3 regions of the Streptomyces luteosporeus genome follow, and region 1 is predicted to be linked to each of the others. Evidence: riboswitches for the same ligand, from Rfam matches in the RefSeq annotation. Region 1 holds a riboswitch; each other region holds the start of a gene.

Region 1 (4,139 bases):
ATCGCGAGGAGGAGCTCGTGGCCATGCGGCTGGAGGAGTTCAAGGCGGGCATGCGCGCCACCCTCGAAGGCGTCAAGCGGCTCGCCGAGGAAGGGGCGTAGGCGCCGGCACCGGAGCACGGTATCCGGGTGGCGGTCCGGCCCGGCCTGGCGGCGAATCGGCCGGTCGTCGATCAAGGTGATCACATGACGACGATCAAGGCGATCTCCTTCAGCTCGTACGGACCGGCCGACGTCCTGCGGCCGGTCGAGGTGCCGCTGCCCGTCCCCGGGCCGGGACAGGTCCGCATCGCGGTGCGCTGCGCCGGCGTCAACCCGCTCGACCACAAGCTGCGCAGCGGTGCCATGGCCGGCACCTTCCCCCTGGAGCTGCCGCACGTCCCCGGCGTGGAGGCGTCCGGCCTGGTCGAGGCGGTGGGGGAGGGCGTGACGCAGGTACGGGCGGGGGACGCCGTGTTCGGGCGCACCGTGACCGGCGCCTACGCCGAGCAGGCGCTGGCCCGGGAGGACCAGGTCGTCATCAAGCCCGTCTCGCTCGCCTGGGAGGAGGCGGCCGCCCTGCCGGTGGCCGCCGAGACGGCCCGGCGGGTGATGGAGCTGCTGGACCTCGGCGACGGCGAGACGCTGCTCGTCCACGGCGCCGCCGGCGGCGTGGGCACCCTGGCCGTGCAGTTCGCCCGGGCCCGCGGGGTGCGGGTCATCGGCACGGCGAGCGAGTCCAACCACGCCTACCTGCGCGGCCTCGGGGCGATCCCGGTGACGTACGGGCAGGGGCTCGCCGAGCGGGTGCGCGAGGCGGCCGCGCCCGGCCGGGTGGACGCGGCGCTGGACGCCGTGGGCAAGGGGGACGCCGTGTGGGTGTCCGTCGAGGTGACCGGCGGCGCCGACCGGGTGGTGTCGATCGCCGACGCCGAGGGCGCCCGGCTGCACGGGGCCCGCTTCAGCTCGGGCGGCCGGGAGGTACGGCCGGTGCCCGCGCTGAACGAGGCGCTGGCCCTGCACGAGGCGGGGCTGCTGCAGCTGCCCGTCCACCGCCTCTACCGCCTGGAGGAGGCGGCCGACGCGCACCGGGAGAGCGAGCACGGCCACCTCACCGGAAAGATCGTCCTCGCCGTCGCCTGACGGCGGCCGGCGAGGACGGGAGGCCGGGGCGGGGGTCAGCCCACCCGGCCGTACCAGACGCTGCCGGTCCAGATGCGTTCCTTGCGCACGGTGGTGCCCGGCTTGGGGGCGTGCCAGATCGTGTTGCTACCCGCGTAGATCCCGACGTGGTAGACGTTGCTGCCGGAGTGGAAGAACACCAGGTCGCCCGGTGTGCGGGAGCCGGCGGAGATGTGCCGGGTGCGGTTGTACTGGTCGGCGGCGGTGCGCGGCAGGTTCTTGCCGGCCTTCTTGAACGAGTACAGGGTCAGGCCCGAGCAGTCGAAGCGGTTGGGGCCGGTGGCGCCCCACTGGTAGGGGGAGCCGGCCTTGGAGGCCGCGATCCTCAGTGCCTGCTCGCCGGTGGTCGCCGCCGAGGCGCCGGGGGCGAGGCCGGGAACGAGGACCGATGCCGCGACGGTGGCGGCGGTCAGGGCCGACGCGGTGGCGGCCCGGGAAACGAGTGCAGGTATGCGAGGCAACGCAGACATGCCACAGCCCTTCGGCATCCGCCTGCGAAAGATGACCTGTCGGGTTCGGGCTGCGAAGTTGCCCGGCCAGCATCTGGCTTCACCCCAAGGACCACCGCGTTCGTGGTCCGTACCGCTTGGGTCTCCCGCTCCTGCCGATCGACGAATCGATTCCGCACCCGGTGCGGCGGCAGGACTCGGCGTTCCGCCCGGGTGGCCCGCCTCGGTGACGGGATCTTGTGTTCGACGAGAGATCCTGCACCATCGCCCGCCCGGATTCCGTACCCGGAGCGGCAATTGTGAACTTCTTCACTTCGGGCGAAATGGTGCAACCATCACCTGTCCAGACCGCCTGTCCTGCGACGGAAGGCGGGCTACCGCGGGTAGGTGACGGCCCGTCAGCACGGCTCGCGCCAGGCGTCCAGCTCCAGCTTCTTGCGCATCGAACTCAGCCCCAGCCGCTTCGCCGTGCCGCAGAATTTGTCCGTCGGAAGGTCGTATTCGACGTGGAAGACCGCTTTGTTCTCCTTGATGAAGGGGGTCAGCTTCTCGCACTCCTTGTACTGCGCGCACTGCTCGTTCACCGCGAAGTCGAAGTCGCCCACCAGCGCGGGAATCTGCTCCAGGTCGTTCTTCAGCCCCACCGCGAGCCCGCGCTCGTGCGCCAGCCGCGCCAGCATCCGGTTGAACGCCAGCTGGTGGGCGGCCGTCAGCGGAAATCCCGTGCCGTTGCGGAACCCCTCCGTCAGATCCGGCTCGACCGCGTCGAAACCCTTCTGACGGCACATGTCCATGCGGGCGGCCATGAGCGGCCGCAGCTCGTCCAGACGGCGGATGTCCAGCCACTTCTCGCCGTCCCAGCCCTTGTTCTTGCGGCCCAGCAGCCCCTTGGGGAACGCGTCCTTGTCCGGCCGGAAGTCCTCCCACGCACCGGCGTTGATGTAACAGATCACCTTCCGGCCGCGGGCGTGCAGCGCCGCCACGGTCTCCGCCGTGTTCTCGAAGCCGTCGATGTCGTAGACGGGCACGTCGAGGGAGGTGTCGGCCGCGGCGAGCTTCCCGCCGAGCTGCCACTGCCAGGCCGTGCCCGGGCGCGGCTGCCAGCGGTCACCGGGCCGCCCCGAGGGGGCCGGCGCGGTGGCCGTCGGCCTCCCGTCCGGCTCGCCGTCCTCGTCCTCCTCCGGCGCCGACGAGCAACTCGCCAGCACCAGCAGCAGCACGCCCAGCAACCCGGCCCGTAGGCGCCGGTCCTTCACCGCGTCCCTCCCCGTTCCTGTTCCCGTTCCTGTTCCTGCATCTCCTGCGCACCGGCCGGCGGCGGGGCGCTGCGCCACGGGTTCGCACCCGTGCCCGGCACGGCGCAGTGCACGCCCGCGCCGCGGACCGCGGCCGTGCGGGCCACCTCGTGCGCCCGCCCCTCGGGCACCGCGTGCACCAGGTGGCAGAAGCGCTCCGGCGGATGGTCGGCCGTCCACGCCGGCACCCGCGCCCGGCGGTAGTCCTCCCACGTCCCCTCGAAGGTCACCAGCACATCGGCCAGCTCCGCGTACCCGGGGTCCGGGTGCGTGCCCGGGTTGAGCACGGCGCTGCGGGCGCCCAGCACCCGCGCGGCCAGCACCAGCCGGCGGTAGCGGGGCAGGTGGGCGGCGTGCACCGGCACCTGGTCGAGGAAGACCCCGTCCACCTCGTACCACCGGCGGTGCCGGCGCACGTCGGCGACCACGGCGCGGGTGCGCCGCCGGCCGTACCCGGTGTCGACGTACCCCAGCAGCGCGACGCCCGCGGCGCGCAGCCGTCCGGCCACCGCACGGAAGGCCGGATCGGGCCGGTCGCCGGGACCGTCGGCCGCGTTGAGCACCACCGCGTGCAGGCGCGGGGCCTCGCGCAGCAGGGCCTCCCACGCCTGTGGCCCCTCGCCGGGATGGACGTACAGCGGGACCAGCAGCCGCCCGGACGTCACCGGACGTACTCCTCGGGCCGGTCGCGCACCTCGGCCCACAGATCCGCCAGGGACTCCTCCAGCGAGCGGCGCGGGGTCCACCCCAGGCTGCGGGTGACGGCGGTGGTGTCGGCCTGCTGCCAGGGCACGGCGGCCGAGCGCGGCGAACCGTCGCCCTGCTCGTCGACGCGCTCGCCCACGTCCCCCGTGAAGCCGCCCGCCCGCAGCAGCCCCTCGGCGACGTCCCGTACGAGACGGGCCGTGCCGCTGCCGACGTTGAGGACGGCGGGCAGCGGCCGGGGCGCGGTCACGGCCCGGGCGACGGCCTCCGCGACGTCCCGTACGTCGACGAAGTCGCGGTACGCCGACAGGTCGCCCGTCTTCACCCGGCCGTCGGGGCCCGCCGCGCGCGGCGCGGCGGCCAGCCGGCCGGGCAGGGAGGCGGCCGGGGCGCCGGGGCCGACGGGGTTGAACACCCGCAGCACCACCGCGTCCAGGCCGGATCCGGTCACCGCGAGGGTGCCGGCGAGCTTGCTCGCGCCGTACAGCCCGGCCGGGCGCGCCGGGCCGGCCTCGGCCGCCGGCCGGTGG
Region 2 (4,139 bases), on a different contig from region 1:
GCGGTGCCCTCCTCGATGCCGCGGGCGAGGCGCTCGGGGTTGGTGACGAACAGGTCGTCACCGACGAGCTGGACCTTGTCGCCGAGCTTGTCGGTGATGGTCTTCCAGCCGTCCCAGTCGTCCTCGAACAGCGGGTCCTCGATGGAGACCAGCGGGTAGGCCTCGACGAGCTCGGCGTAGTAGTCGGTCATCTGGGCCGCGGTGCGGTCCTGGCCCTCGAACTTGTAGACGCCGTCCTTGTAGAACTCGGAGGCGGCGACGTCCAGGGCGAGCGCGATGTCCTGGCCGGGGGTGTAGCCGGCCTCCTTGATGGCCTCGAGGATGAGGTCGAGGGCCTCGCGGTTGGAGCCGAGGTTCGGGGCGAAGCCGCCCTCGTCGCCCAGGCCGGTGGCCAGACCCTTGGCCTTCAGGACCTTCTTGAGGGTGTGGTAGACCTCGGTGCCCCAGCGCAGGGCCTCGGAGAAGGACTCCGCGCCGATCGGCGCGATCATGAACTCCTGGATGTCCACGTTGGAGTCGGCGTGCGAGCCGCCGTTGAGGATGTTCATCATCGGAACGGGCAGCAGGTGCGCGTTCGGGCCGCCGAGGTAGCGGAAGAGGGGCAGGTCCGAGGCCTCGGAGGCGGCGTGCGCGACGGCCAGGGAGACGCCGAGGATGGCGTTGGCGCCGAGCGAGCCCTTGTTGTCGGTGGCGTCCAGGTCGAACATGGCCTGGTCGATCAGGCGCTGCTCGGTGGCGTCGTAGCCGACCAGCTCCGGGCCGATCTGCTCGATGACGGCGAGGACGGCCTTCTCGACGCCCTTGCCGAGGTAGCGGTCCGGGTCGCCGTCGCGGAGCTCGATGGCCTCGAAGGCGCCGGTGGAGGCGCCGGACGGCACGGCGGCACGGCCCGTGGAGCCGTCGTCGAGGCCGACCTCGACCTCGACCGTGGGGTTGCCTCGCGAGTCGAGGATCTCGCGAGCTACGACGACGTCGATGGACGGCACGAGGGTCTCCTTCGTGTGTGTCTGGAGTTCTGCACCACGAGCCTAACGGGCCCCGCGGGCTCTCCCCGCGCTGGACCGGGCCACGGGCCGAAAATTGGCACAAATGCCGATATCACGGGATGAAAACCCAGTATGTTCGCTCAACGGACAGTCGTCGGGACACGGCCGGCACGGCGGTTCGAACGGCACCGTGGTTCGAACGGCGAAGCCCCGCTCCGGTGCGGCTCGGGGGGAAGCGCAGCGGAACGGGGCGGTCGTGCGGCCGGTCCCGGCAGCCGGGCGGCCACGGGCCGCCCGGCACCTTTCGACCGGCTCCGGTCAGCGCAGGTGCAGCTGCTGACCGGGGAAGATCAGATCGGCGTTGTCGATGACGTCCTTGTTGAGGTCGTAGAGCTTCGCCCAGCCACCGCGCACCTTCTGGGCGTCGGCGATGGTCCCGAGGGTGTCGCCCTCCTTGACCTTGTACTCGCCGTTGCCCTGCTTGACCTCGCGCGGCGCGGCCTTCTTGGCCGCCGCGGCCTCCTCGCCCGCGTCGTCGGCGTCCTGCTGCGCCGCCGCGGCCCGCTGGGAAGCGCTGTGGCGCTCGCTGCGGTCCGCGTGGTTCCTGGTGGAGTGGGCGCCCTCGGCGGAGGTGTTCTTGCGGGTCTTCTTGGTGTAGCCGGAGCCGGACTCGTCGTCGGAGGTGTCGACGTCGGCCTTGGCGCCGCCGGAGGTCAGGTTGCCCGCGCCGGCGCAGCCCCAGGCGCCCGGGCCCTGCATGGCCAGCAGGCGCTCGGCGGTGGCGATCTGCTGGGACTTGCTGGCGAGGTCGGCGCGCGGGGCGTACTTGGTGCCGCCCGCGGCCTTCCAGGATTCGTTCGAGAACTGCAGGCCGCCGTAGTAGCCGTTGCCGGTGTTGATGTGCCAGTTGCCGCTGGACTCGCACTGGGCGACCTTGTCCCAGGTCGAGACGGAGGCGGCGTTGGCGGAGGTCGCGACCATCAGCGGGGCGGCGACCGCGGCGCCGGTGACGCCGGCGAGCGTGACGATTCGGACGGCCTTGGACGGACGACGGTGCTTGCCCTTGGACATAAGTCGTTTTCCTCACCGACGCCTACGAGGTGAGCTGTCGGGTTCGGGCTGTGAGACTGCCCGGCCCGGTGCGAACACCGGGCTTCACCCCAAGCCGTCCGTCCCTGCGGTCCGCTGACCGCCGGTCCGTCCGGCACCTACCTTGGGTCCCCCGCTCCTGCCTACGGCGCTTGCGCGACGACTCCCCCGGCCGCCGGCAGGATTCGGCGTGGCGACCGTGGTGCTCGCGGTGGCGAGCGATGAAGACGGTAAGCACAGGCGGCCTGCGGGTTCAAACCCCACTTTTCAGCCAAGGCCGCCTCTGGTTACCGCGGGAAACCTGACGTTTCCGCAGGTGGCCCTAGGTGGACGCAAATCGGACGGACGCTCTCCGCCGCCGAGCCGAAGAGACCCATGTCTCACTTTCGACTGGAACGGACATTCGGCCCTTTCCGCATGGCTATTGACGGATATCCAGGCGCTGACCAGGGAGGATAAGGTCCGGATCAGTTCCGACAACTTTTTCGTTCTTCTGATACAGCGTCTGCCAGCCGCCGGAGACCGCGTGCTCCTGGGCGATCACTGACAGGTTGTCACCCGGCTGCACGGTGTAGTCGTTTGCGGCCGGGATGCCCGGCCGGGAATCGCCCCCGCGCGAGGGTCGCTGTGCGCCGTCGTCCGGACCGGTCGGGGTCGCGCGGTGGCGGCCCGAGCCCTCCGCCGCGCCGGCGTCCCCGGCGGACGCGCCGCCGGCTCCGGGCGTGCCCGCCGGGCCGGCGGAGCCGTCGGCCGGAGCCGACGGGAGGTCGGCGCCGGGCTCCTTGCGGTGCTTGCCCGGCCCGGCGTCCGGCGTGCCGCTCGCGGGAGCTGACGGAGTGCCACCGGCATCCGGCGTGTGCGAGGCGTCCGGGGTGGCGCCGGAGGGTGCACCGGAGCTGCCGGGCGCGGGCGTGGCCGTCCCGGAGGGCGACGTCGACGGCGACCCGGACGGCGTGCCGGAGGGCGCGGGGGTGGCATCGGGGGCACGGGAGGCGTCCGGAGCGGGAGAGCCGTGCTCCGGCGCGGGCTTGGTCGTGTGCTCCGGCGTGCGGCCGGTCTCGGCGGCCGGCGGCGGGGTGGCCTTGGTGCCCGGGTCCACCTCGGGCGCCCGCTCGCTGTGGGCGAGGCCCGCGCGCTCACCGCAGCTCGTCCACGGGCCGGCGCCCTGGGACTTGAGGATGCTCTCGGCGATGGCGATCTGCTGGGAGCGGCTCGCGAGGTCGGGCCGGGGCGCGTACGAGATGCCGCCGTACTGCTCCCACAGCTCCTGGGTGATCTGCAGGCCGCCGAAGAAGCCGTTGCCCTGGTTGGCGCTCCACATCCCCCCGCTCTCGCACTGGGCGACCTTGTCCCAGGTGCCCGCGTCGGCCGCGGTGGCGCTGGTGGCAGCCAGCAGCGGCATGGCGACGCTGGCTCCCGTCACCCCCGCCGCGAGCACGATGGCGGGGACCTGACGGGGACGGCGATGTCTACCAGTGCCTGAGCGCATGTTCGGGCCCTCTCGGGTAGGCGGCTTCGGATGGTCGTCGAACATAGCGACGGCCCCCAAGAGTCACAACCCGGTGTAGCGGAGGTCACGCTGCGATAACCGCGGGGTGACCGGACGTCATGTGCTAAGGGCGTGCGGGTGCCTGCGCGGGCGGACGCGCCGTGAATTCCACGGGCAGCGTGCGCAGGCCGCGCATGATCAGGCCGCCGCGCCAGCGCAGGTCCTCCGGTGCGGCGGCGAGCCGGAGGTCGGGCAGCCGGCGCAGCAGGGTGGCGAGCGCGGTCTGCCCTTCGAGGCGGGCGAGCGGTGCGCCGAGACAGTAATGGATGCCGTGTCCGTAGCCCAAGTGCTGGTTGTCGCGGCGGGAGAGGTCCAAGGCGTCCGGATCGGCGAACCGTTCGGGGTCGCGGTCGGCGGCCGCCAGCACCACCAGGACGGGGTCGCCCTCGGCGATCCGCTGCCCGCCGATGACCAGGTTTTGGGTGGCAAAACGCCAGGTCGCGAGCTCTACGGGGCCGTCGTAGCGCAGCAGTTCCTCGACCCCCGTGGCGAGCAGCGACGCGTCCCCCTCGGCG
Region 3 (4,139 bases), on a different contig from region 1:
GCTGCCGAAGAGCCAGGCGGTCGCGAACAGCAGCAGTCCGGCCAGCAGATACGTCGAGGTGATCATGATGCGCCGGCCGAGCGTGTCGAAGAGCTTGCCGAGGAAGAGCGGGCCCAGGAAGTTGCCCACTGCTATGACGGCGAAGAAATAGCCGGTGCGGGAGGTGGAGACGCCGAAGAAGCGGGTGAGGATCGCGCCGAAGCCGAACGTGATGGCGTTGTAGAGGAACGCCTGTCCGATGAAGAGGGCGAGCCCCAGCACCGCCCGGCGGCGGTAGTCGGAGAAGACGGTCCGGGCGATGTCCCGGAATCCGAAGCTCTCGCGCTGGCGAATGGTGAAGCGCCCCTTCGCGGGCGGCAGCTCGGCGCCCTTCTCCGCGACGACGCGTTTCTCGATCTCCGTGACCAGCTCCTCCGCCTCCCCGCTGCGGCCATGGATGAACAGCCAGCGTGGGCTTTCGGGAACGTGGCGCCGGACGAGCAGGATCACCAGGCCCAGCACGACGCCGAGCCCGAAGGTCAGCCGCCAGCCGACGTCCTTGGCGAAGATGCTCGTGTCCAGCATCAGGATCGACAGCAGCGATCCGGCGATCGCGCCGAGCCAGAAGCTGCCGTTGATGATCAGGTCGACGCGGCCGCGGTAGACGGCCGGGATGAGTTCGTCGATGGCGGAGTTGATGGCCGCGTACTCGCCGCCGATGCCGAAGCCCGTCATGAAGCGGAAGACGAAGAACCACCAGGACGAGTACGACAGTGCGGTCAGCGCGGTCGCCGACAGGTAGACGGCCAGGGTGACCATGAAGAGTTTCTTGCGGCCGAAGAGGTCGGTGAGCCGGCCGAAGAACAGCGCCCCGGAACACGCCCCCGCCACGTACAGCGCGGCGGCCAGGCCCGTCACCCCGCCGGAGGTGATGGGCAGGCCGCTGCCCTGTTCGGAGAGGCGGCCGGCGATGTTGCCGACGACCGTGACCTCCAGACCGTCCAGCACCCAGACGGTGCCCAGCCCGATCACCACCGTCCAGTGCCACCGGGACCAGGGCAGCCGGTCCAGGCGGGCGGGAACGGACGTGGTGATCGTCGGTGCGGTCGTCGTCACATCCTCTGATTTCCCGATCACACGGATAACATTCCCGGAAAATCGGGATACGTAGGGGAATCCACGCCGCTATGACCCGGCTGCCTCCCTGCGGTTGCGGAGCGCGCGCTACGGCTGCAGGCCCCGGCTGCGCAGCCAGGACAGCGGGTCCACCGGGGCGCCACCGCCCGGCCGCACCTCCAGGTGCAGATGGGGACCGGTGACATTGCCGGTCGCCCCGACCCGGCCGATGACCGTGCCGGCGCCGACCTTGCCGGAGGTGATCACCATCGACGACAGGTGGCAGTACCAGACCTCCGTACCGTCACCGAGGGTGAGCACGACGCGGTAGCCGTACGCGCCCGCCCAGCCGGCCTGCGTGACCGTGCCCCCGCTCACGGCCCGCACCGGAGTGCCGGTCGGGGCGGCGAAGTCCTCGCCGGTGTGGTGGTGCGACGACCACATCGCCCCGGCCCGCCCGAAGCCGGCGGTCAGGGTGTAGGAGGTCAGGGGCAGTGTGAAGGATGCGGCGGTCTGCGCCTGCGGATGCGCCTGCGGGGCGCGGTGGGGCTGGGGAGCGCGGTGCGCTTGCGGCGCGGAACGCGGGGCCTGCTGAGCGTGCGGGGCCTGTGGGGCCTGGTGGGTCCGCTGCTGCGGCGGCGCGGCCTGGGCGGGTGCGGCTGCCGCCGCGTGCGCCGCTGCCGCGCGGGCTGCCGCCGCCCGGGCCGCGGCAGCGGCCTTGGCCTCGGCCTCCGCCACTGCCGCCTGCTGCGCGGCCATCGCATGGTGCCGTTCCGCTGCCGCCCGGGCCTCGGCCGCCTGCACGGCCGCTTCCGCCGCCTCCTGCTGGTGCTCGGCCTGCTGCATGATGCGCGTCCGCAGCACCTCGCCCGCGTCGGCGGCTTCCTCGGTGAACGCCGCCGCGGATGCCGCGGGGGCGGCGGGTGCGTCCCGGCCGGGGTCGGGCACGGATATGGGGGCCGCCGGGCGGTCCTGCGCGCTGGCCATGCCGCCCGCGCCGACGGCCGCGATCATGCCCACGCCGAGGACGGCACCGCTGCGGGCCATCGTGCCGCCGCGCTGCTTGGCGGCGCGGTGCCGGCCGCGCTCGAGCGGCGTCGCCGGGAGGTCGTCGCCGGGGCCGGTGGCGCCGGGATCGTAGGGCGGGGCGTAAGCCGGGACGATCGGAGGGTCGTACGCGGTGTAGGAACCGTCGTCGGCACCGTGCCTGTTGGACGCCACCGGGGCGCACTCCTTTCCTTCCCACTCGCCTACCGGGTTAGCTGTCGGGTTCGGAGCAGGAAGGTCTCCTACGGGCCGGTGCGCGGCCCGATTCACCCCAAAGGGATGGTTCCCCGGTTCCGTTCACGGGATTCGGCGAAGGCGCGCGGCACCGCCTCTTGCGGCGGTATCCAGGACCGCGCTGCGTTATCGAACGTTAATAGACAGCGCGACCGGATTCCAAGCCGAACGGGTGAATCCGCAGGCGTGTTGACGCTCCGATTTTCTGACGGAGCGTCAATTGTTATGCGCGCTCCCCCGCGGGCCGGCGGCGCCGGGCCGGGCGGGTGCGGCCGCGCCCGGGACGGCGCTGCGCCTGCTCCTGCCGGGGCTGCTCCGACCGGGACTGCTCCTGCCGGGGCGTGGGCACCGCGATCGTCACCGGGATGCCGCTCGGCTCCCGGGCGCCGGTGATGCGGGCCAGCTCGGCGTCCTGCGGGTGGACGTCGGCCGTCGCCGGGGCGATGCGCGCGGTCGCCATCATCTGCCGCATCTCGCGCCGCTCCTCGGGCAGGACGAGCGTGACGACGGTGCCCGCCTCGCCGGCCCGGGCCGTACGGCCGCCGCGGTGCAGGTAGTCCTTGTGGTCGACGGGCGGGTCGATGTTGACGACGAGGTCGAGCCCGTCGATGTGGATGCCGCGCGCCGCCACGTTCGTGGCGATCAGCGCCGTCACCTGCTCGGTGCGGAACTGCTCCAGGACGCGGTTGCGCTGCGGCTGGCTCTTGCCCCCGTGCAGCGCCGCGGCCCGCACACCCTGCGTCAGCAGGCGCTTGACCAGCCGGTCGGCGCCCCGCTTGGTGTCCACGAACATGATCACGCGGCCTTCGCGGGCCGCGATCCGGGTGACCACCTCGCGCTTGGCCTCCACGTCGGCGACGTGCAGCAGGTGGTGCTCCATGGTCACCACCGCGCCCGCCGAGGGGTCGACGGAGTGGGTGACGGGGTCCGTCAGGAAGCGGCGGACGAGCCGGTCGACGTTGCGGTCCAGCGTCGCGGAGAACAGCATCCGCTGGCCGCCCGGGGCGACCTGGTCGAGCAGGCGGGTGACCTGGGGCAGGAAGCCCATGTCGGCCATCTGGTCCGCCTCGTCCAGGACGGTGACGGTCACGTCGCCCAGGGCGCAGTCGCCGCGCTGGAGCAGGTCGGCGAGCCGGCCCGGCGTCGCGACCATGACCTCGGCACCGCGGCCGAGGGCCTGCGCCTGCCGGCCGATGGACAGCCCGCCGACGACGGTGACCGTACGCAGGTCCAGGGCGGCCGCGTAGGGGGTGAGGGAGTCGGTGACCTGCTGCGCGAGCTCGCGGGTGGGCACCAGCACCAGCGCCAGCGGCCGGCCCGGCAGGGCCCGCCGGCCCGCGGTACGGGCCAGGAGCGCGAGCCCGAAGGCGAGGGTCTTGCCGGAACCGGTACGCCCACGGCCGAGGACGTCGCGCCCGGCGAGGGAATTCGGCAGGGTCGCGGCCTGAATGGGGAAGGGCTCGGTGACGCCCTCGCGGGTCAGCGTCTTCAGCAGCGCGCTGGGCATGTCGAGGTCGGCGAAGGAGGCGACGGGCGGCAGCGCCGGCGTCGTGGCCTCGGGCACCTCGAAGTCGGCGGCCGGCTCGACGACGGCGGCAGCAGCCCGTGCGGGGCCGCTGGCGCGGCGCCGGGCGGGACGGCCTTCGCGGGCGGGACGGTCTTCGCGGCCGGGGCGGCTGTCGCCACGGGAGCGGGTGCTGCCGGAGCGGCTGTCGCCGCTGCCACGGGTGCTGCGACCGGTGCGGGCGTCGCCGCCGGAGCGG

What was found. A riboswitch is a leader RNA that binds a small molecule or an ion and turns the genes downstream of it on or off. The one in region 1 is predicted to bind cyclic di-AMP.
Region 2: another riboswitch for cyclic di-AMP. It lies ahead of ABD361_RS23875 (transglycosylase family protein); the one in region 1 lies ahead of ABD361_RS05520 (C40 family peptidase).
Region 3: another riboswitch for cyclic di-AMP. It lies ahead of ABD361_RS25925 (M23 family metallopeptidase); the one in region 1 lies ahead of ABD361_RS05520 (C40 family peptidase).

What each region holds. Positions count from the first base shown of each region.
Region 1 covers NZ_BAAASL010000003.1:345,562-349,700, forward strand. Annotated here, with positions in the region: gene ABD361_RS05510 (SRPBCC family protein) at 1-101, shown strand, start outside; gene ABD361_RS05515 (NADP-dependent oxidoreductase) at 195-1,121, shown strand; gene ABD361_RS05520 (C40 family peptidase) at 1,157-1,630, opposite strand; cyclic di-AMP (ydaO/yuaA leader) riboswitch at 1,634-1,784, opposite strand; gene ABD361_RS05525 (endo alpha-1,4 polygalactosaminidase) at 2,008-2,865, opposite strand; gene ABD361_RS05530 (spherulation-specific family 4 protein) at 2,862-3,569, opposite strand; gene ABD361_RS05535 (NAD-dependent epimerase/dehydratase family protein) at 3,566-4,139, opposite strand, start outside.
Region 2 covers NZ_BAAASL010000020.1:48,186-52,324, reverse strand. Annotated here, with positions in the region: gene eno (phosphopyruvate hydratase) at 1-986, opposite strand, end outside; gene ABD361_RS23875 (transglycosylase family protein) at 1,305-2,057, opposite strand; cyclic di-AMP (ydaO/yuaA leader) riboswitch at 2,062-2,236, opposite strand; gene ABD361_RS23870 (transglycosylase family protein) at 2,497-3,498, opposite strand; gene ABD361_RS23865 (cytochrome P450 family protein) at 3,689-4,139, opposite strand, start outside.
Region 3 covers NZ_BAAASL010000024.1:21,932-26,070, forward strand. Annotated here, with positions in the region: gene ABD361_RS25920 (MFS transporter) at 1-1,095, opposite strand, end outside; gene ABD361_RS25925 (M23 family metallopeptidase) at 1,204-2,316, opposite strand; cyclic di-AMP (ydaO/yuaA leader) riboswitch at 2,328-2,464, opposite strand; gene ABD361_RS25930 (DEAD/DEAH box helicase) at 2,600-4,139, opposite strand, start outside.